Regions from separate parts of the Paenibacillus sp. PvR133 genome, predicted to be linked through region 3. Evidence: predicted binding sites of a transcription regulator. Region 3 holds the regulator's gene; each other region holds the start of a gene.
What was found. Region 3 encodes LexA, which represses DNA repair genes until DNA is damaged. Its sites were predicted from a motif close to CGAACATATGTTCG; they were not measured.

Region 1 (7,368 bases), 690 kb from region 3:
CAGCCAGCTCACTTTCCTGTAGAGCAGATTCGTTCTCCATTTCGGACAGCTCCGAAGCCTCGGAAAGACCATGTCCACCCTTATCAACTAACAGCAGCTCAGGTGCGTATACAGATGCGGCGTCTTGATCCGACTGGTCGGGATAGGATGCGCCGTGTACCAGCCACGCTCGTTCATCGTACTCAATTTCCGCCACATCCACACTCATAATCTGGCGGAACACCAAATTGACCGCATCGACAACTTCCTCCCGACTGCGGAAATTACGCGCCAGATCAATTAAAAAGCCATCTTCCTGCTCCATGCCGTACCGTTGATACTTATTCAAAAACAGACCCGGCTCCGCCAGCCGAAACCGATAAATACTCTGTTTCACGTCGCCCACCATAAAACGGTTACCCGGTTCCTCCCGTGATACCAGCCTAACGATATCTTCCTGTACGGTATTCGTATCCTGATACTCATCCAACAGCACCTCGTCGAATTGCGCCTTATATTCGAGCGCAGCGTCGGAAGGTAGTAGCTTGTACGGAGTAGAATCGGGATGTCGTAATATTTTCAGACAATAATGTTCCAAATCCCCGAAGTCCACCAACCCTTTTGACTGCTTGTGTTGTTGAAATCGTTCCCCGAATACAATCACGGTTTCTATCAATTCGTCCATCAGCGGAGCCGCGGCGTGCAGCTCCTCCCAATAGGCTTCTGCTCTCCTGCCAAACAGGGAAGCCTTCATATCTGTAATCATTTTTTTGGCTGCTTCACGAAGCGTTTTAACCCGTTCCTGCAATGCAGGCTCGGTCTGATCTTTTTTGACGGGCTTGAGCTTACCGAAGGAAGCTGTCTGAAAATGATCATATAGAGATGCCCACGGCTGTGTCTCCAGCTCCTGTAACAATCCCTTCACCATCGCCGCATCCTCTTGCAGCGTCACGGCATAAGGTGCAGGACCGCCGGGCTGCATAGCTGTTTCATGCGCCTGTTCCAGCAAGCTCGCTGCTCCGCGCAATGAAAGTGCAGCATCCGCCAAAATGCTGCGAACCCAGGGAGTCTCTCCCAAAGCGGCTACATCCTGTACACGAAATGCTGCCGCTGTCTCCCGCAGCCAATGTTCTGGCCAAGGATGACTTTGAGAAAAATCATACAGCCGCTGAACAAGCACGTACATTGCATCATCGGTGCGTTCTCCACTGAACCAGTCGACCAGTCTGCGGAATGTACTGCCTTCATCATGAGCCTCATATTTCTCCTCAAACAGTTCTTCTAGAAGCTCCTGACGCAGCAATTCTGTCTCATGCTCATTCATAATCCGAAAACCGGGATCAAGGGGAATGGCCTGATAATGCCTGCGGATGACCTCCATACAAAATGAGTGAAGCGTCGTAATCGAGGCCCGATTCAGCAACGATAGCTGGCGGCGTACATGCTCACTTTCCGGTTCCTGCTCCAGTACACGTTCCAACGCTTCGCGTATCCGTTGACGCATTTCGGCGGCGGCAGCCTTCGTAAAGGTCGCTACCAGTAACCGATCCACACTGAAGCCGAGCTGGGGATCGACGATTTTACGAATAATACGCTCTACGAGCACCGCTGTTTTACCAGACCCTGCCGCTGCCGCGACCAGCATGTTGTTACCAGATTCCGAAATTGCACGCCACTGGTCATCGCTCCACATACTGCCTTCCGGCTTCGGCATGCCTTTAGTGTTTGACGTGCCTATCATTGGTCCATTCCTCCTTTCCCTTCCTGTGTATGACCCAGCAGATTCCAGATCTGATCCTTACCGGGTTTACCCCATTGATTGTAGCCACTACCGTCCAGACTGTCGTCAAATTGACAAACAGGCTTAAAAGAACAGAAGGTACAAGCCGTCTCTTGCTGGATTCGATAAGGTTCAATGGCCACATCGCCCTCTGTCATCCGTGTGCCAATCGTCCGAATATTATGACGTACCGAAGCTAGCAGGCTGTCCCACTGTTCCGGCGAAGCAACCGAAGCACTGCTATAAAAACTGCCGTCTGCTTTCACCGCAACAGGTAAAATAGAGGAATATCCCTTGTCCAATGCTGTATCCATTTGCCCAACTACATCCCGATCCGCGAGCAATAATCCCTTCATCTTAAAACGTTTTAAAAGCTCCTGACGGGCCTGTTCTGCGCTAAGACCGTTAGGCGACTGCAACATCGGATTGTGGACGTGAAAATACAGTGTACCCGCTGGATAAGCTGTCTCGCCCAACCATTCCTCCGCCGCATTCAGCAGCACATCCAGGTAGGTGAGCATCTGCAAGGACAGGCCATAGTACACTTCATGCAGCTTGAGATCCTTTTGGCTAGATTTGTAATCGATGACACGCAAAAGTAACCCCTTTTCTCCCTCTGCCACATCTACACGGTCAATCCGTCCGACAATTTCCATCACAACGCCGTTATCTAACCGGAAGCTTAACGGAGGAAGCTGCTGACCCGGCCCAAAGTCCAACTCCAGCCCAATCGGCTCAAAGCTACCTCTTCGCGCATGTTCACCTAAAATCAACGAGGCACGGCTCACGATGTCTTTCAATTTACGCAAAATGTAGCCATACCGCTTGGAGCTCATTAAAATCTCGCCTTGCAGACGAGGAGCCAAACGCTCCACTGTACTTTCCGCCTCTTGGCGGCATTCCTCCGTGCTGAGACTGCCCCAGCTGACATTGCGTTTACGCAAATTGATCGCCATCTCTCCAAGCGCTGCATGAAATAATTGTCCGATATCCGGGGCCTTCAGGCGATACATTTGACGTTCCTTCAAACGAAGACCGTGAGAGGCAAAGTGCGAAAATGGACATGCCACAAAACGTTCCATACGAGATACGCTGGTACGCAGCTTGCTGCCGTACAGACGGCGGCTCGTTTCCTTCTGCATTTCGGCATGGTTCTCGTAAAAAAGTGAGGTCAACAGCTGACGCAGCTTGTCCTTCTCACGCCCTTGCTGGCTTGCGTACCAGTTATATACCTCCCACCAAGGGGATAAAATGTCACCGCCACGCCGCCAATGCCGTAATTGCGCAATGAGCTGCGGTAAAGCCTCGGACGGATGAGAAGCATACTCCCATTGCGTCGTCCAAGCATCCCCAGGCAAAGGGTATCCAGCCAGTGGACGCTCGTCCAGACTAGGAAACAGGTGCCGCACATGTCGTACTAACTCAGACGGCAGCAACGACTTCCCTTCTTCATCAGTCACTGCATAGCTCATCCACAGGCTTTTACCGGCTGAGGTAAGGGCCGTATAAGCGAGAAAACGTTCGTCCAACAGACGTCTTGTCATATCCGGCGCCAGCTCTACGCCTCGTTCGTTTAATGCCATACGCTCCTGCTCATTCAGCACACCGTCCTCATGGAACACAGCCGGCATCACACCTTCGTTCATACCTAGCACAAAGGCATGTTGAATACCGGACACACGTGTACGGTCCGTGTTTCCGACTAGAACCTGATCCAGAGCTGGCGGAACAAGTCCCATACGGAACTCAGCCAATCCCGTTTCCAGCACACCCGCAAACAAAGAGGTATCCAGCCTCTCGTCACCCATCATTTCGACAATTTGATCCAGTAGTTCAAGCACCGCATCCCATACTTGACGATGCTCCTTCGCCTGCTCAGGTTTTCCTGCTTCCCCTGCCTGATGAATGAAGGCGTCCAGCTTGTGGCCAATCTCTGCATCCTCCAGTAACAGATATACCGCTTCACACTTCTCAAGTGCAGTTCGTGCCTTGCCCACACGTTTCTCAAACGCACGTAAAGGCGTCACGATCACATCCCGGCACAGCTCCATCAAATCCAACGTTTCATCCCGCCTACGGCTCCGTTCCTGCTCCTCCAGCTCCAGTGACAAGCTGGGCACAGCCTGCCACGGGCGACCGTCTGTCCAACGGCTGCCTTGTATTCCGCAGGCTAGTACATAGTTTTCCAAACGGTCCATCTCCTCACGGCTCACCCGACCATCCAGCGGCAGGAGAAGGTCTGTTTTGACCGCACGGAATACATCCTCATATCGCCAACGACGCTGCACGATATCCAGCGAAGCCCGAATCAATTCCACTAAGGGATGATGCAAAACACTTCTCCGCTGATCCAGAAATACTGGAACCTCATATTGTTTGAATATCGGTTCCACCCATGGCTCATAATCTTCAATATGACGTACAAACAGGGCCATCTCCCGATAACGAGCGCCCTCATCTCGGGCCAGACGACGCATTTCGCGTGCAGCCCCTTCCAGCTCTGCACGGCGATTAGCCGCAGTGTACAGTTTTATGCCTTCCGGCTGTTCTTCTGTCCACTGCTCTCGTAGCTGCTGCAGCCGCATCCATTGTTCCTGATTCCGTAACCCTGTACGATGTTCAAAGTTAGCCTCCAAATACGCCAACGCCGGACGCTCCTTAAATCTCGGCAGCGGATCAGGGCGCAGTAATTGTGTCTGCGTCTCTATCATCAGCTCGTCTGCCATTCCTTTGAGCTTTACATACGTAGCCGCTGAGGGATGAAACAAATCCAGCTCATGCGGAAGCTGTCCGCTCTCGTAGCTGCGGTTGCAAGTCAGCGCCACCGTCAACGAAGAAGCGTGCAGCATAAGCTGCTCCACCACCTTGTATTCATGTGGTGTAAACCTGCGGTAGCCATCCATCCAAATATCTGCCCCACGCACAAGGGAAGACTCAGCAATCTGTTCTGCCAGCATGCGCAGCGTATCTTCACCGTCAATATATTTAAGCGTCAGCTCTCGTTCAAAATCCTCATAGATTAGACTGATATCTTTGAGCTTGCCACGCAAAATCGGAGTTGACTCTCCAGCAGCGTTCATTCGCTCCAGTTGCTCCGGTACAGACCGAGTATCATTTCCATACTGCTTTAGCTCCGTAAACAATGTATTCAACCGATCCACAAAGCCGAGCTGGTCTCCCGAATCCTTAAACAAACTCAGTTCATCCTTGCGACGACGAATAATTTTATATAAAAGCATCTTCTTGCCTTCTTCCGTTACAGGCACCAGTGCTGAACCCCCGGTTTCCTGCATAACTAAATAGGCAAGACGATGAAATCCCATCACTTGGGCGCGCACCGACCCCTGAATACCGTTTCCGGCTTCTGTAAGTAACGCATGCTCAGAAGCAAATGACGATTGCTCCGGTACAAGTAACAGCATAGGCTTACCTAGCGGCTCCTCGCGTAACATAGACGTCATTTCATTGCGGATTAACGTACTTTTACCACTCCCAGAGCGGCCAATCAACAAGCGAACCGACATGATGCGGCCTCCTTTCCAACGAACAACATTCTATTAAACAGTATAGCATATCAGGCAAGGGAGAAAAGAACGTACGTTTGCCATGTTGTAGCAATTCTTCCTCCCTCTAAAAAAACAAATCAGTCCCGCAGATTGGCTTGGTGCATGCCTTCTCTACAGGACTGATTTATACCTAAACGAGTCTATTTTACCTATTTAATCACCAAAAAGGCGATTGACTTTGACCTTGTATGAAACCTACAGCTGTGTCCGGCTGCGCACCTCAAAGATGGCGAATTTCAAGTAATGGCCTTCCTCCACACCCAAAATTTGAGGATGGTCTTTACCAGCCGCTCTCCAGTCTACCAGACGAAGGATTTTGCCGGCATCTGCCGCCGCTTCCTTAATGGTATCTAAAAACAACTCTGGCCGCATATGGAACGAGCAGCTCGCAGTCACCAGATAGCCGCCCTCATTGACCAGCTTCATCCCGTGCAGGTTGATATCTTTATATCCACGTGTAGCTCCTTTGACAGCGTTCTTCGTTTTGGCAAAGGCTGGCGGATCAAGAATGACCACGTCAAAGGTGCGTCCGCCACCTGCTGTCAGCGGCTTGGATGTATCTCCTTTGCCCCCGGCTCGTGCATTGCGTTCCTCTACACCTTTCACTTGATTGCGCAAATATTGAAAAGCATCGTCGACGACAAACTCGACGCGTTCCTCAAAACCGTTCAGCTTGACATTATCCCGCGCACTTTCAATCGCATGCTCTGAAATATCAAGACAAGTTACTTTTTTAGCACCATGTTTACATGCATTGAGCGTAAAGCTTCCCGTGTGCGAAAAACATTCCAATACGGTTGCGCCATCCCAGAATGGGAATTCAACAACCTTACCACTTTTATTCACTGGCTTCATGACCGTTGTGCCCGCATCCCCTGAGTCTGCAGCTACTTCTTGTAGCGTAATTCCACTACGTGCTCCCCAACCTGTCATCAACGGTGCTATGGCCGCACGATTTTCACGCTGGTCAAAGAAATAACCCGTCTTCTGGCCCTCTACGATATCAACCTTGATTTGCAGACCATTTTCCGTCACTACCACATGACGCGGGCAATCACCGTACAAAGGACCCTTCGTTTGTTCCAATCCTTCCAGCTCACGGATGGATACATCACTTCGCTCATATATACCAACAGGACCCACTACTTCAACGAGCGCATCCCTGATTTCTTCCCTGCGCCGATCCATGCCAAGCGTTAACAACTGCACGACTAACACATCACCAAATCGATCTACAATCAGTCCAGGCAAAAAATCAGCCTCGCCGTACACCAACCGATAAGCGTTTCCCCCGGTCACAAAACGTTCGCGGTGCTCCAGACATTTGCGAAAGCGTTGGGCAAAAAAGTTTTGATCCATTGCTTCCAGCGGCTCGTAGGACATCACACGCACTGTAATTTGTGAAGCTGGATTATAGTAACCTGTCGCCAAATAACGCCCCTGATGGTTAACGATACTGACCAAATCGCCTGCCTCTGGGTTCCCTTCGATCTTGGCTATTTCGTTTTTAAACACCCAAGGGTGTGCGTGCTCCAGCCTTTTTTTACGGCTGCGTTCTAATATTACTGAAGGCAAAATCCTTCACTCCCATTCTTGGATTACTCAAAGTCCTTAATATCGTTCCGTAAAAAAGAGCTCAGCCATGCTTGTCATGGCTGTCCCCGACAGATCATAGGCTGTTACATAAGTATTTTCACCTAGAAAAGGGGGCTATGCCCGTGTTTATACATGTTATACTCCCACTGTGCGGTGGGCTGTTTATTTTTTTGGGCGGGATGAAGCTGATGGAAGCAGCCCTCCGGCATTTGGCCGGTCCCTTCCTCACCCGCTGGCTGAACCGCGCCACAGTTTCACCTTGGCGGGGCATGCTGTTCAGCTCAGGCATTACGGCCCTGCTGCAAAGCAGCACCGCCGTAACGGTGCTGACGATCGGACTGGTCAACGCCGGGCTGTTGACCTACGGCCGCACGCTCGGCATCATTCTCGGCACCAATATCGGCACCTGCCTGACCACTGAGCTGATGGGGCTCCAGCTTGGCATGC
Region 2 (7,368 bases), 350 kb from region 3:
GGTGCATATAATTCTATAATTTATTATACCACACCTTGTCACCTGCTAAACAGCTTGCTTTTTTGCTGCACCATATTTTATTTTATGTGTGAGCATGCTTTATTGTATGTGCGAATTAACGCATTATACCGAAGGTTTGGCGAATGCACATTTAATATAATAACCAAAGCGTATTTTATTTCTGTTTAGATTATTATCCACTTAATTTGGCGGTTCTACGCTGGTTGGCCATAAACACGCCTCCAAGTATAAGGACCAGCCCGGTCAGAACGTTCCAGCCGATATGTTCATTCAGGAGCAAAAAGCCCCATACAATGGCACTTACTGGTACAAAATACGTCACCGAAGAAGCAAATTCCGCACTCCCCCGCAAAATCATGTAGTTGAACAAAATATATGCAACTCCTGATCCCAAAACTCCCAGTCCTATAAGAGAACCCAATACACCTGGGTCAGAAACAATCGACAAATCAGGTCTCTCCACAATTGCCATCATAATGCCACCCCCTACCGCAGCACCAAACAGTGTCGCAAAGGTAGCCTGATACATGGAAAGATTGGAGAGAAAACGTTTGGAGAGCTGTGTTCCAAATCCGTAGCAGAGAGTCGCAAGCAGCATACATCCAAAACCCACAGGATCAACAGAAATAATAGATGCAGGATTAATACCCAATAAAATAATGATTCCTACAAAAGCGAGACCCATTCCTAACCACTGCATTCGATGAAAAATAGCCCCGAAAAAAACAAGCCCCACCAACATGGTCCATATTGGCGTGGTGGCATTCAATACAGAAGCCATGCTGCTAGCTATTCTGGTCTCGCTAAAACCGATCAATGTCCATGGCAAAACCATGTTGACCAAAGCTACCAGAATAACCGATTTCCACGGAATGCTTTTGATTTCAAACGGCCTGCGCATAAGTAGCATTAATAAGACGATAAAAATAAATCCAAAGCTGGATCTGAGAAATACAATCGTCCACGGCCCTACTTGATGTAGCAACAACACCTTGATAAACATAAACGAACCGCCCCAAATGAGGCTCAACAATAATAAAGCTGCATATAACGAACGTGACAATATGTATACCTTCTTTCTCCACTTTCTTAAGTTAAATAGTAAAGGCTGACCGCAGCCAGAACGATCTCCCCTTTTATGTAAGTTTTTATCCAATAGCTTAACATAAACTCTGTTTGACTGTCATTGGCGATAAACGCATGAATTCTTTACACAATGGCACATAGGATATCGCTCCCTACCACTTTTCCAATAATTGATGATTGCTTTAGTAATGGAAAAATTCCTATGATGAGGGAGGTATAAACAGAACGTATGTTCTATATACTGATTATATATTGTATTCTTACTCGGAGTAAAGGAGATTTTTATGCCAAACCAAAAGACACTAAACCACAAGAATAAAGCTCCTTTGCCTTCTGAAGAAGACGCAGGGCTGATCAAGATCTGTGTACTTCTAACTCTTGTGCTGGATGTGCTGGAACGAGACATTCGTATTATAAATACCTCTCCTCTAAAAATGCCCGATTTGTATGTTCGTAGCCTGACTGGAGTACAACAGCGCGTAGCTGTTCAATTAGCAGAGACAAAGGCGCGAATGAAAACACTAGGGGTTAAAATATACAGCGAAATCCGAAATCATGAAGGCGTAGAGGTTTTGTATGTATGCCGCGGCTATCAAAGGCGTTTTTTCATGCTTTCATCCTTTGCCCGCAGCGAGGTCCGACGGAAACTGGGACATTATCTGGGAATTGACCCCACCCAAGATTAAGCCCCCTTGTAATCTCGTCCCTAGTTCTTGCACGATTAATTTTCATTCCCTGCAAAATAACCAACCCACCTCCCATTTATCAACCTAAATTAAATTCTAGTATAAAACTATTGCGTTACGTGAAGTGAAGGTGATTCGAGAATGGATAAGTCACCATATCATGGATAAACTCAATCCATTTGACTCACATTATGCCTATCTCATCCAAAAAGGAGGTGCTCTCTTGGCTGGACATGACGCAGCTTCCGTTGAATTAAGTAGGAATGTTTCCTTTATTGAGCAAGCCCTTTTTTATACGGATGATTTAAAAAAGCAGGCGATTTCCGTTGACGGCAAAGACGGTATGCTGCTCTATATTGATTCGCTCGTAGATCAGGAGATGATTCAAACTCATATCCTGAGTGCCTTATATGAGAAAACCGATGCAGTCTCTCATCAAATGTTCACTACCTTAAGCAGTCAAAAAGACACCGACCTTCAAAATGCTGCTGATTCGCTTATTCAGGGATATTGCATTTTTATGATAAATGGAGCGGAGGAATTTTTTATCCTTTCTTCCGAAAAAACGTATGCTCGCAGTACGGACGAACCAGAAAACGAAGGGATTATTCGCGGACCGCACAATGGATTCATTGAGCAGTTATCCATCAATCTGAATCTGATTCGCAAACAAATTGTCACACCGTCACTGGTTGTACGCTACTTTTATGTGGGATCTAAAACCCGGACTAAAATCGCTATTGTCTATGTTCAAGACTTGGCTAATCCTGAGCTAGTGGAAGCAGTGAAAACGAGAATTAAAGCGATCTCCTCCGATATGGTGCTCCCCCCCGGTTTTATTCAAGAGTTTATTGAGGACAACCCTTTTTCCCTCTTCCCTCAACAACTCAGCACGGAACGACCGGATCGTGTGACCGCCAATCTAATGGAGGGACGCATAGCGATTTTGGCTGAAGGTAGCCCAACTGCTCTAATAGCTCCCGTCTCTTTTTTTGCATTTTACCAAAGCCCAGATGATTATCACGGTCGTTGGATTATTAGTTCATTTCTAAGAACGATTCGAATGATGAGCTTTTTGATCGCTTTTACGCTACCTGCCATTTACATTGCGACGATTGCTTTTCATCCAGCTATTTTGCCATTAGAGCTGGCGCATACCATCAAAAAATCACTGGAAAATGTTCCATTCCCAGCGATTGTGGAGGCTATGCTGCTTGAATTGATCTTTGAGGTGCTACGAGAAGCCGGGGTTCGTCTACCCAGTCGGGTTGGCCAAACTATTGGAATCGTTGGCGGTCTCGTCATCGGAGATGCTATCGTTCGGGCTGGTCTCGTGTCGTATACGATGATCATCGTCGTCTCGTTAACAGCCATTTCTTCTTTTTTAGTGCCTTCTCATGAAATGAGCTCAGCGGTTCGTATCCTTCGTTTTCCGATGATGATTGCTGCAGCCTTGTTTGGATACATTGGCATTGCTTTCGGTTTACTTTTTCTTACTATCCACCTTTGCAAGCTTGAGACCTTTGGTACGCCCTACTTTGCTCCTCTTGCACCATTCCGGCTCGGTGATATGAAAGATGTTTTTATCCGCTTTCCGATTTGGACATTCCATCAGCGACCATATGATTCCCAAGCCCAAAAATTGAAGCAGCAGAACGACTCTAGGAGCTGGAAAAGACGTGAATAAAGAAAGTACCATTGCATCGGGTCAACTGTTTTTTCTCATCATTAAGTTTGAGATTGGCGTAGATATTTTGTCACTTCCCTATCAGATGCACCTTTCAGCTAAAGGAGGGGGTTGGATATCTGTCATTATTGGTGGCCTTTTGATTCAACTCATTATTTTGATGTGCTGGCTCCTGCTAAGACGTTTTCCCTCCTCTTCGATTTATCAAATATTAACCCAGATTACTGGTTCCTGGATTGGAAAAGGATTGACTGTGGCTTACATTGCTTACTATCTGCTCATGGGTACCTCGGTTCTTGTGAACGCTTATGACGTCATTAATCGCTGGATGCTGCAATATACTCCCCGTTGGGCTATACTTGCCCTGTTTTTGTTCAGTAGCATATATCTGGTTCGCGAAAATTTAAGAACGATTGCCCGAGTACTTGTTTTAATTTCATTTCTGATTTTTCCCATGATGCTGTTAATTAGCTATGGTATAAAGCAGTCCAACCCGCTTTATCTGCTACCTCTGACTGAGGCGGGATGGCCCCGTATTATTGTCGGTTCAAAAGAAACGCTCCTAGCGATGTTTGGTTTTGAGTTCATTCTTGTCGTCTTTCCCATGGTTGAGGGCAAAAGTACAAGCAAGCTCAAGTCAATTCTGGCAGCTAACGCGATCGTGGTACTATTGTATTGTTTTACCGTATTTACCTGTACAACCGTATTCAGTCCCCAACAGCTTGAATTAATGCCGGAGCCAGTCATTTATTTGCTCAGATCCATTCCACTGGGGACGATGGATCGGGTCGATTTTATTTTTCTGCCGATTTGGCTCATTTCGATCTTTGGCGCTATAAGTGGATATTATTATGCGGCGTCTTACGGAATAAGCTATCTATTCAAGCAAAAAAGTCACAAAAAGGCGGTTCCCTTTGTTGTGCTCGCCTCATGTTGTATTGCCTATTTGCCTCAACGAAGAGAAGATTTCGAGCTTATTGGTTCCATAGCCAATAATTCTGCTTATTTTTTCCTAATTGTGTTCCCTTTTCTGCTGCTGATCCTATCCTATCTCTTCAAAAAAAAGGAGGGACCTGAAACATGAAAAAAAAGAGCAGAGCGCTTGGAATGCTAACTCTACTCATTTTTATAACAGGCTGCTGGGATCAGGACAATTTGAAGGATGCCCGATTGGCAAATGCATCGGCTTATGATCTCACTCCTGAAGGCATGTTGTTGCAAACGCTAGAGGTTGTAGACGATTCTCAAAGCAATCAAGGTAAAAGCACCAATGAAATTCATTCAGGCACCGGCCACTCCGTTCGGCAAAGTACAGACAAAATCCGAGCCAAAGTAACCGGGGATATCCGCTTTTTCAAATACGGAGTTATTTTGTACGGTACAAGCTTGGCCCGAAAAGATTTATATCCCTATCTGGATGTGCTGTATCGTGAGCCTGACCATCCGACTTCCCATGTCAAGGTAGCTATTGTAGATGGATTAGCTGGAGAAATAATAGATCAAAAAAGCATAGGTAACCTCTTGATTGGCGAATTTATAACCAAAAAAATCAGAAGCCTTGAGGAAATGTGTATGTTCCCGGAAATGACACTGGAGACACTGCTCCCCCCAATGCTTGATCCGGGTCAAGATTTTGTACTCCCCTATCTTTCCAAAGAAGGAGAAGATATTACAGCACGTGGAATTGCCTTATTTCACGGACAAAAATTCACAGGAAGCCTAAGTAGTGAGCAAGGTGTTTTATATGTCTTAATGACTGGAAAGTGGAAAAACACAGCTCGCTTTGTAAAAAGGATACATCCAGGACCTGTCGGTGATGTGCAAAACTTTATTACGTATCAGGCTAAAATCCAGAATGTCAAACGTAGCCTTAAAGTGAACGTTCAGCGCGATGGACAGATTGATGTGGAGCTTAACCTAAAATTGCCTGTCGATATTGTTGAATATGCACGAAACCATCTTCAAGATAAAGCTAACGTACAGCATCTGAACCGTCAACTTTCCGAAATCATGACCCAGGATGCGGAACAAATTATCCGTACACTTCAGAAAAATGGATGTGATGCCTTTGGCGTAGGCAGACAGTTGATCGCTCATTATCCAGCAGTATGGAAAAGTGTGGATTGGAATAAAGAATACCCCAATGTCCGTTTTCATCCGCAGGTCACTGTAGACATTGTCGGGAACGGCATTTTAAACTAGGCCGTTCCTGTCGTTTAGTTTTTGGGTTGATCAGGTATTATTTCAGGATAAATAACTTCGTCAGATTTGGTTTTTGGAGTCTCACTCTGGCTTTGTGATTCAGAAGGAGTCACCTGCTCGTTCTCAACAGAAGGTTGCGGAGTATCTGTAGATGGCAAATCTTTATTCTCATCAGGCATATCTATCTCTGTGTCTACGTCAGGAACAGTAGGATCCGTTTCCTCTGGTGGAATTTTCTCTTGATCTATTGCAGGTACCTCAACCTCAGGGACTTCTTGTTCCTTGATATCTGGTTTGGACGGGACCACTGGTCTAGCAGAACGTGGAAGCTGTTCTCTTCCAACTTCGGTAGGCACATACTTTTGATTAAACCAGTCAGTCACGAGTTGACCCGATTGACGGGAATAACGCCCTGGCAGCTTACCTGTAAGGCTAGAAACCGTAACTCTTACAACACCTTCCGGCCGTATAAAGTGCTTATTCTTAAAAAGCTCAGGCTGGTCCTTGACCGCCTCATTCATGGTCAGTGCCCACACTGACTGTGCTCTGGAATGGCCTTCTTGAGATAATGTATTAACCTGTTGGCGGTAACCAGCCCAGACGCCTAGTGTAACGTCAGGTGTGTACCCCATAAACCACACATCACCAAAGTTTTGTGTCGTACCGGTTTTACCGGCGATATCAATGGCACCATAGCTTTTAAAAGCATTTTGCAGGCGTTTACCAGTTCCCCTCGGATCTGATATAACAGTTTTGAGCATATCCGTCATCAAAAATGCGGTTTGTTGCGAATATACACGCTTCGTCTGCGGTTTAAATTCATATACGATCTTCCCGTTGGCATCCGTAATTTTGCTGATCAGATGAGGTGCATTATATACACCCATATTGGGAATCGTTCCATATGCTGCGGTCAGTTCCTCGACGGATACCCCTTTGCTTAGTCCACCCAAAACCCCTGTCTGAGCATGTTCATCCTGCGGCTGAATCGTCGTAATTCCAAGAGAACGCACAAAATTCCAAGCATTTGGAATTTTAACTTCATATAAGAACAGCCTCAGCGCAGGGATGTTGATTGACCGATTGAGTGCTTCACGGGCTGTCATAAGCCCCTCGTACCGTCTGTTATAATTTTTAGGAATATGATAACCCTTACGCCCGTCTTTCAATATGATTTGTGAATCATCAATAAGACCGGCTGGCTGAGTGTAGCCCTTTTCCAAAGCAGGTAAATAAGCAGCAATAGGCTTCATGGCAGAACCGGGCTGACGTGTCATTTGAGTTGCATAGTTCATTTGCTCGGTATTAAAATCCCTGCCCTCGATCATACCGAGTATAGCCCCTGTTTTATGATCAATCATGATTGCTGCAATCTGCTCTAATCCCTTCTTCTTACTGTATGGAGAAAAATTTTGTGGATTGGCTGCAATCTGCCGCATATTGTTATAAATTTTCTTATTTATCGTTGTATAAATTCGATAGCCGGACCGTTGCAACTCTTCTCGCGTATTTTGAAGAAGCTCGGCATACTCAGGCTTGGAAATCTCGGCTGCCGTGATATCGGGATTTTGCTGGAGCGCTAACAATTGGGCGGCTTCCCGCTCTGTCTCCAGCATCAAATAAGGGAATGTGTTATAACTTTTTTCGCGATGTGGCGCAAGAGTGGCTTTCACATCAAATTGAAGC
Region 3 (7,368 bases):
ACTGGACAGAACGTTTAATATCGTAAGGCGAGCAGCCTGGCCTTACATAAATTCTTTTGGAATATCACCAAATCGTTGCATAATCCGAAAGAATGGGATACCCTACTGGCATGCGCTGATGGGGTGTTTTTTGTTTTGGAATATAGTAGATTTCATTAATTGAATCTGGAGGAGAGAAAATTATATACTCGAAGCCATAACTCAATGCAATTAAATTGAATTAAGGCAGATATAAAGAAGGACTCTATCAGCTAAATGCTGTAGGAGTCCTTCTTGTTGTTCTTTAGTTGTGGCAATAGTAAAAGTTCTTATCAGTGGCACCTTGCTGGATACGCTGGTAAGGTGTTTTTTTATTTTCCTAGAAGTCCATCCCATAAACAAGACCTCGCATAGCCTGTGGAGTAAACAAGGGAGGCGTTACGTGTGAGAGGAATAGAAAGAGGTTCCGAAGAAACGGCCGGGAAGATTTGGACATCGATAGCTGCTGTCTTGGCACTCTTCATTTTGTTGGTAATCACCTTGAAATTAATTCTTTTATAAAGATTATTAGGCTCTACCGGTTTATCTGGGTGTGAGCCTTTGTTTTGTTTACCTGCATGCCCTATCACTGAACGTATTTATACATATATTAAGATGAACGACAAATAAAGGAGGTTTAAGACATGGGTGCATATGAAGGTACAGGTGGCGGCGGTGTATGGACTTCTACAGCGGCAATTTTAGTGCTCTTTATTCTCTTAGTTATCATCACTAAATCACTGTGGGTTTAATTCGTGAAAAGAATTGTTGGATAATACCACTTCACTCATGGATGGGAAATAGTTGAACTCAATGAGCGCATAAGCTATTTGGCAATAGCCACAGTATTCGCTTCTCTTTTGGCGAATACTTGGTGGATTTCCTGCCATAATAGATTTGCGCTTATTGTATTTTGTAAGATGGGGAAAGTTTCATTGAATGGGTACAATCCTTCCTAATACCTAAATTTAATCTCAGATAGGGCCTTATTAGTTTGCAACAATAACTGGTATGAGTCTTTTATTTGCGATAATACGCACGATACTTTGCACATCTTTCAGTATAGTATTAAGAAGATTCAATATACTTTTCCAGCGGTCATTTCTTAGCTTTTGTTTATATGGCAAATTTACATAACATTTTTCTCATTAGTGAGTTTATTATTAAAATTGATTCTTGAGATAGGGTTACAATTACGGCGATACAATTTTAGTAGGATTATTCATCCAAAACAAAAAGACTCTATCCAAATATCGACAGAGTCTTTTGTATGAATATTTGTTTTTAGGATGGAAAAAGTGTTTCGGAATCTGCGGAGCCGCCGTCACCAAGCCAACGGTCAGGACCTGCAAATGAGAAAGTTTTCCCGTTTCCAGATATTTTGACATTAGCGATTTTCCAACCTGGTTTATACCCAGATCCATCAGTTCTAATAGTAATTTTTCTGATGTCACCTAGGTTACTAGTGCTGATTCTTGTTGTATCGGAATCTCCTTGTTCAAAGCTACCATTGAGTGTAGCGGTAGCATAATCTCCATTAGAACCATACAGAGTTATAGAGATGTTCGAGTCTGTTCCAGCATCTTTGAGATTGGCCGTATTTACAGTAACGACATATTCAACATTAGCAAAAGGCGTAACAGACTCTATACTTCTATTTGAGTCTTGTAATGAACTATAAGTGTCACTTGTGACCTGATCTGCAAAAGAAGGTGCAGCAAAAGCTACAGATGAGATAAGCATTGCTACTGATGCTAGTAAAGATACTTTTTTCATTAAATTGTTACCACCTTTCTAGTATTTGTATTTAATGTTATACATGTGTAATGTATTTGTACATAGTTCATTGGTTGTGAAGAGAAATTTTTTTCTTGTCTTTGTTTGTTGTATTTTATCTTTATGTGTCGGATATTAGCTTTCTAATAATCATGTAAGGAGATGATTATTTAGAGAAGGATTTTTAGCGCTTATCCAGAATGAATTGTCGAGGTGACCAACATGAATCATACATATGAAGAGTTGATCGAATATCGAATTGTTTTCAGCTGCATTAAGTCAGATAAGAGCATCTGTAGTCCATCCGTTGAGTAGGATATGATGGAGCTTGTGGAATACGGTGGTGGGCAAGTGGGGCCTTATAAAATTTAAAAATAAAAAATTGAGCAACAATGCAGCAACGTACAAACCCTGGACGGATTTACAGCCAGAATACTTAAGTGAAAAAAGCTGAAACAAGTTTGAGGGCTATAGGTGTGGTCAGTTGTACACAAAGTATTTGAGTCAAGAATGCTGCTGCTTTGACTGGGTACTATTTCGCTTCTGTTTTAACCAGTGGAAGCATAGTTGAATATGTCGATGGTATTTAAAAGGAAGGCAACTGAATTTAGCAGTTCTATGGAATTTAGGAGTTGGTGTATCGTTTAACACAAAAAAAGCAGGAAGAATCCTTCCCGCTTTTGCTTGAAAACGATTATTAGCGTCTGCGTTGTCTATCATTTACGCTAAACAGATTAACAGCCAGTGCGTTACCTCTTGCACGCGCAATGGCTCTTTGAGTGGAACGGATGTTTGATCTTCTTCTTCTCAAATCACGTCTGCAATGTCTTCTGCTCATATTATCACCTCCCTTCAAAGAAATGAAGGTACGGTTAAATCTTAGTGGCGTTTATGCTTACGCTTGGCAATTTTGATATTCAAGGCATTGGTTGCTAGTGCATTTCCGCTTCCTGTTTTAGCAGCTGCGGCTTGAAAGACTTTAACGACCAGATATCTGTTTTTCCCGATGCGATGCTTATACGTTTTAACTCTATTTCTGATCATCTGCATATCTCCTTTGCTTAGTTCTGCTATATACATATGTCAATTGTGATAGTAATGTATCAGCATAAATCTATTAAAAGCAAAAAGAAGCTAGTACCTATATTCCTAATGGTTAATAAAAAAACTCATGCGAACCTGTCTCCGCCTTTTCAACTTTACGTTGTAGGAGAATGTTACAGGTCGGCATGAGTCTAATAGTGTAGATAAAGATAATAGGCAGTTAGTATGAAAATTATTTACTATTAAGAGTGTTAAGTTTTTTCTCGTAGTACACCTCTTGAGCAAGAATATGATTCAGTTGTTCAGAGAGCTGTTTATATTCTTGGCTGTCTTCTGGATAATTATTTCTTTCGAAATTCACAGCTTCGAGTTGCTTTTCTAAATACCTGAAATGGATAAGTATTTGTATGTACTGAATACGGTCGTAGGTTGTTATGTGTGAGTTCTCTTTTGCATACAAATGATCCATTGTTGGAACTACACAGCTTATGGCGATAAATATCACAACAAACGCTGAAATTATAATTTTTTTCATTTAATTCCTCCTACAGAGCTATGAGTAATTAATATACCATATTTATCTAAATCAAAGAAAGATCTATTAGTTTTACCCATGACAGTATAGCTGTACAAGATCAGTGGGAAATTATTTGAGATGGGGAGGCTGATTTTATAGTCGAAAAAATAGGAATAGGTTGCTGAAATGAAAAAATAGTTGTGAGATACATAATAGCAATACAAAACCGGCTTGCCCTAGGCAGCCGGTTTTGTATTAGTGGAAAGAATAACGGGGAAGAAAGAACGAGAAATCAGTGGAAGTCCCGGAAGAGTCCTACAACCTTGCCCAAAATGCTGACGTGTGTCAGGCGAAGCGGTTCAAAGGCTGGATTTTCAGGTTGAAGCCGGATATGATCCTTTTCTTTGTAGAAGGTTTTAACTGTAGCTTCGTCTTCATCTGTCATAGCTACAACAATATCACCATTATCAGCGGTCTGCTGCTGACGTACGATTACATAGTCTCCGTTAGCAATACCAGCTTCAATCATGCTTTCGCCTACAACAGATAACATGAATATTTTATCCTCACCAACAAAGTGTTGGGGAAGAGGAAAGTAATCTTCAATATTTTCTGTCGCCGTAATAGGAAGACCAGCGGTTACTTTGCCGACGACGGGGACACGACTAATGGAGTAATTAATCAAGTTGCTGTTATCCGATTCGTCTTGACCGAGTAACTCAATAGCCCGTGGTTTTGTAGGATCGCGGCGAATGAGTCCTTTTTTCTCTAAACGATCCAAATGACCATGAACCGTAGAACTGGAGGCTAAGCCTACAGCCTCGCCTATTTCGCGTACAGAAGGGGGGTATCCCTTTAGACGCACTTCATTGCGGATAAATTCAAGAATGGCCTGCTGGCGGCTCGAAATCTTAGACATACCGTATCAACCCCATTTAGTAACGTTTGGGAAAATTATAGCATAGAACCTCCGTTCGTACAAACATAAGTTCTAAATAATCCCTGAAAATAATTGCGAACTTTTGTTCTCTTTTCTATTGAACAAAACAAATGTTCGTGTTATATTGTGAAAACATAAGAACAAACGTTTGGAGGACACAGCCAATGATGAAATATAGCACTTATCAAAGTATTTTTCCGATGAATTTAGAAAATTTACAGGAGACTCGAAAAGAGGGTAGGGCACGTTTTATGCAGATTATTACCAATACTCTTTTACTTAAGCTTCTTATTATAGTGATTGTTGCTTGGATTGCAGGGGCAGGTGTACTTACAGTTTTCGCGGCACCTTCAGCTTCCAAGGAAGAAGTGACTAAACTGACCGTACAACCTGGGGATACGTTGTGGGAGATTGCCGCAAATCATAAACCGGAACGAATGGATACACGGGTATATATAGAAGGAATTGTGCGGATTAACGGTTTGGAGGATCGGGGAGTGCAGGCAGGTCAGGTACTCAAGCTTCCTAACTTCTGATCTATAGACTATTAGAGCTTGTCAGGGAGCGTAATACGGGAGCCTTGACAAGCTCTTTTCTACATGTCAAAGTGTATTATATCTTTGCTTTTATGGAGGGGACACAATTTGGATATAGACAGCTTGGTACAGCGCATTAATGAATTAGCGCGCAAAGCAAAATCCGAGGGTTTGACGGAAGAGGAAGCCACAGAGCGCGCCAATCTTCGGGAAATTTATTTAGGTAACATTCGCCGTAATTTTCGGCAGCAGCTTGAGACGATTGAATTTGTGGACGATGATACATCGAAAGGAAATGACGGGCTGAAGCATTAATGTTGTTAAAGTGCCCAAGCCTGCAATTTGCCTTTTGTTTTAGGTACCTTTTATGGTATCTATATAGATCAGCTTTGAGGCAATTGTTTTAATGTAATATATCTGGGAAGGAATTGAGAGATGGCCCGATCATTTGAAAGAAAAGTACGCAAAAACACAGCGCATTTAAATAAATCGCGCAAAAAGCAAGGCATTCAAACCATTAGCGGCGCAGGTTCTACAATGGATATTTTCCGTGGCCGTAACATTACTGTGCCAATTATGCTGGCTGGTCTTTCTGTATTGTACATGCTTATGAGTTACTTTTTGACTAAGACCGGTATGCGAGGGATGGATTGGCTTGTATTCGGCCTGTACTTGATGCTGGCTGTTATCTTTTTCATCCGTCGTCCTTATTTGAAAGTGGGAAAGGATACTCTCTATATGCTGAAAGGTGGTAGAGAACGTCCAATGACGGCAGGGGACATGAAAGCCATCAAGATTGAAAAGGGTTACGTAACCGTTGAAAGAAAAGGTAAGGGTGGTAATTTTATTTTCACAAAATCATTAGGTCGCTATGACACGGATGCCATTGCAGAGCGACTTGAGAAGTTTGCGCTATCCAATCAGATACAGGTAGACAAGAAATAACTGATTTAGCCTGTAGCTCTGTAACAAAGGCCGTATGATGTTATTTCATATAACATGCTGCGGCCGCTTGCTTAATATGGGCACACATAACGATTCAAATGCTTAATCAAGCAAATAGGCGTACATATACTGTGGAAAGAGAGTGGATAATTCAGATGACGATTCAGGCGGTAATGTTTGATCTTGATGATACCCTTTTGTGGGATGAACGTAGTGTAGAAGAGGCATTTGATGCAGCGTGTCAAACAGGCTCCCGTGAAGCAGGCGTTGATCCAAAAACTCTGGAGGAAGCCGTACGTAAGGAAGCACGCGCTTTGTATGAATCCTATGAAACCTTTAGTTTTACTCAAATGATCGGCATTAATCCGTTTGAAGGATTGTGGGCGAATTTTACAGCAGGTGAGCAACCTGAATTCCGCCAATTGGAACAGTTGGCCCCTGTTTATCGAAAGGAATCATGGCGCAGAGGACTCCAGCAACTAGGGATAGATAATGAGAAGTTGGCGGAAAAGCTGGCTACCCAATTTGCTTCGGAAAGACGCGCGCGTCCACATGTATATGAAGAAACGTTCGAGATTCTAGAACAATTGAAGGGACATTACAAGCTGTTATTGCTGACAAATGGCTCCCCTGATCTACAACAGGAGAAACTGGATGGAGTTCCTCAATTAGCTCCTTTCTTTGATCATGTTGTCATTTCAGGTTCATTTGGTCGAGGCAAGCCTGATCCGTCTATATTCCAGCATGCTTTGGGGCTTCTTGGTATTGAGCCTGAACATGCTTTAATGGTAGGAGATAAACTGACGACTGATATTCAAGGAGCGTTGGCAGCAGGTGTACACTCGGTCTGGGTGAACCGAAACACTAAAACCAATACCACAGAGATCAAGCCGAAGTTCCAAATCAAGCATCTGTCTGAATTGGACGGAATTATTCAATCGTTAAAGTAAGAAATCAATAGTCTTTAGAAACGAGTATTAAGAAAACTCCCTTCGCTATTGTTACAGAGCAGAGGGAGTTTTTTTATTCACACAAGGATAAATTCGTAATTATGCTTTAATGAAGGTTGGATCTTCATACGGTTCGGCAATCCAGCCATTTTCTTCGATGAACAAGCGGATTGCGACGATCTTTTGATTCTCCATTAAAGTGAAGAAGTGAGGTATATTTTCAGGTACGGAGATAACGTCCCCCGGTGAAAGCTCTACGTTAAAATAGCCTATCTCTTCTGGGCCTTTAATGATGAAGATGCCTTTACCAGCGACAATGGCACGGATTTCATCCTCGGTGTGGGTGTGAATTTGCTCAAACTTGGCCAGCAGCTCGTTCAAATTCGGCGTTGCTTCAGATAAAGTGATAACGTCCCATATTTTATATCCGCGACGTGCGGCTAAATCCTTGATTTCGGGTTCAAATGTTTTGAGAACAGCGCCCTTTTGATCATCTGTTAAGGTAAAGTTTTCTTGCAGCTCCCCAGACAATTTGGAAGCATCCCAATGTTCATACAATATCTCGTGACTCTCCAGAAATTCACGTACTTGTTCTTCACCGCTAATTCGTTCATTCGTATTACGTATTAAGATTTCGGCCAT

Region 1: a site for LexA is predicted at 5,350-5,363, ahead of addB (helicase-exonuclease AddAB subunit AddB). Genes of this name have one in related genera too.
Region 2: a site for LexA is predicted at 1,330-1,343, ahead of JOE49_RS21385 (YhjD family protein). Genes of this name have one in related genera too.

What each region holds. Positions count from the first base shown of each region.
Region 1 is NZ_JAFIBS010000001.1:5,205,001-5,212,368, forward strand. Features, by position in the region: gene addA (helicase-exonuclease AddAB subunit AddA) at 1-1,720, opposite strand, end outside; gene addB (helicase-exonuclease AddAB subunit AddB) at 1,717-5,283, opposite strand; gene JOE49_RS22700 (class I SAM-dependent rRNA methyltransferase) at 5,521-6,900, opposite strand; gene JOE49_RS22705 (Na/Pi cotransporter family protein) at 7,044-7,368, shown strand, end outside.
Region 2 is NZ_JAFIBS010000001.1:4,861,092-4,868,459, forward strand. Features, by position in the region: gene JOE49_RS21380 (DMT family transporter) at 194-1,084, opposite strand; gene JOE49_RS21385 (YhjD family protein) at 1,392-1,793, shown strand; gene JOE49_RS21390 (spore germination protein) at 2,017-3,480, shown strand; gene JOE49_RS21395 (GerAB/ArcD/ProY family transporter) at 3,473-4,564, shown strand; gene JOE49_RS21400 (Ger(x)C family spore germination protein) at 4,561-5,682, shown strand; gene JOE49_RS21405 (transglycosylase domain-containing protein) at 5,697-7,368, opposite strand, start outside.
Region 3 is NZ_JAFIBS010000001.1:4,516,065-4,523,432, reverse strand. Features, by position in the region: gene JOE49_RS19675 (YjcZ family sporulation protein) at 663-770, shown strand; gene JOE49_RS19670 (PLAT/LH2 domain-containing protein) at 1,303-1,794, opposite strand; gene JOE49_RS19665 (hypothetical protein) at 2,492-2,632, opposite strand; gene JOE49_RS19660 (hypothetical protein) at 2,674-2,838, opposite strand; gene JOE49_RS19655 (hypothetical protein) at 3,071-3,373, opposite strand; gene lexA (transcriptional repressor LexA) at 3,648-4,274, opposite strand; gene JOE49_RS19645 (LysM peptidoglycan-binding domain-containing protein) at 4,463-4,831, shown strand; gene JOE49_RS19640 (DUF896 domain-containing protein) at 4,940-5,146, shown strand; gene JOE49_RS19635 (hypothetical protein) at 5,267-5,776, shown strand; gene JOE49_RS19630 (HAD family hydrolase) at 5,932-6,726, shown strand; gene JOE49_RS19625 (1,2-dihydroxy-3-keto-5-methylthiopentene dioxygenase) at 6,826-7,368, opposite strand.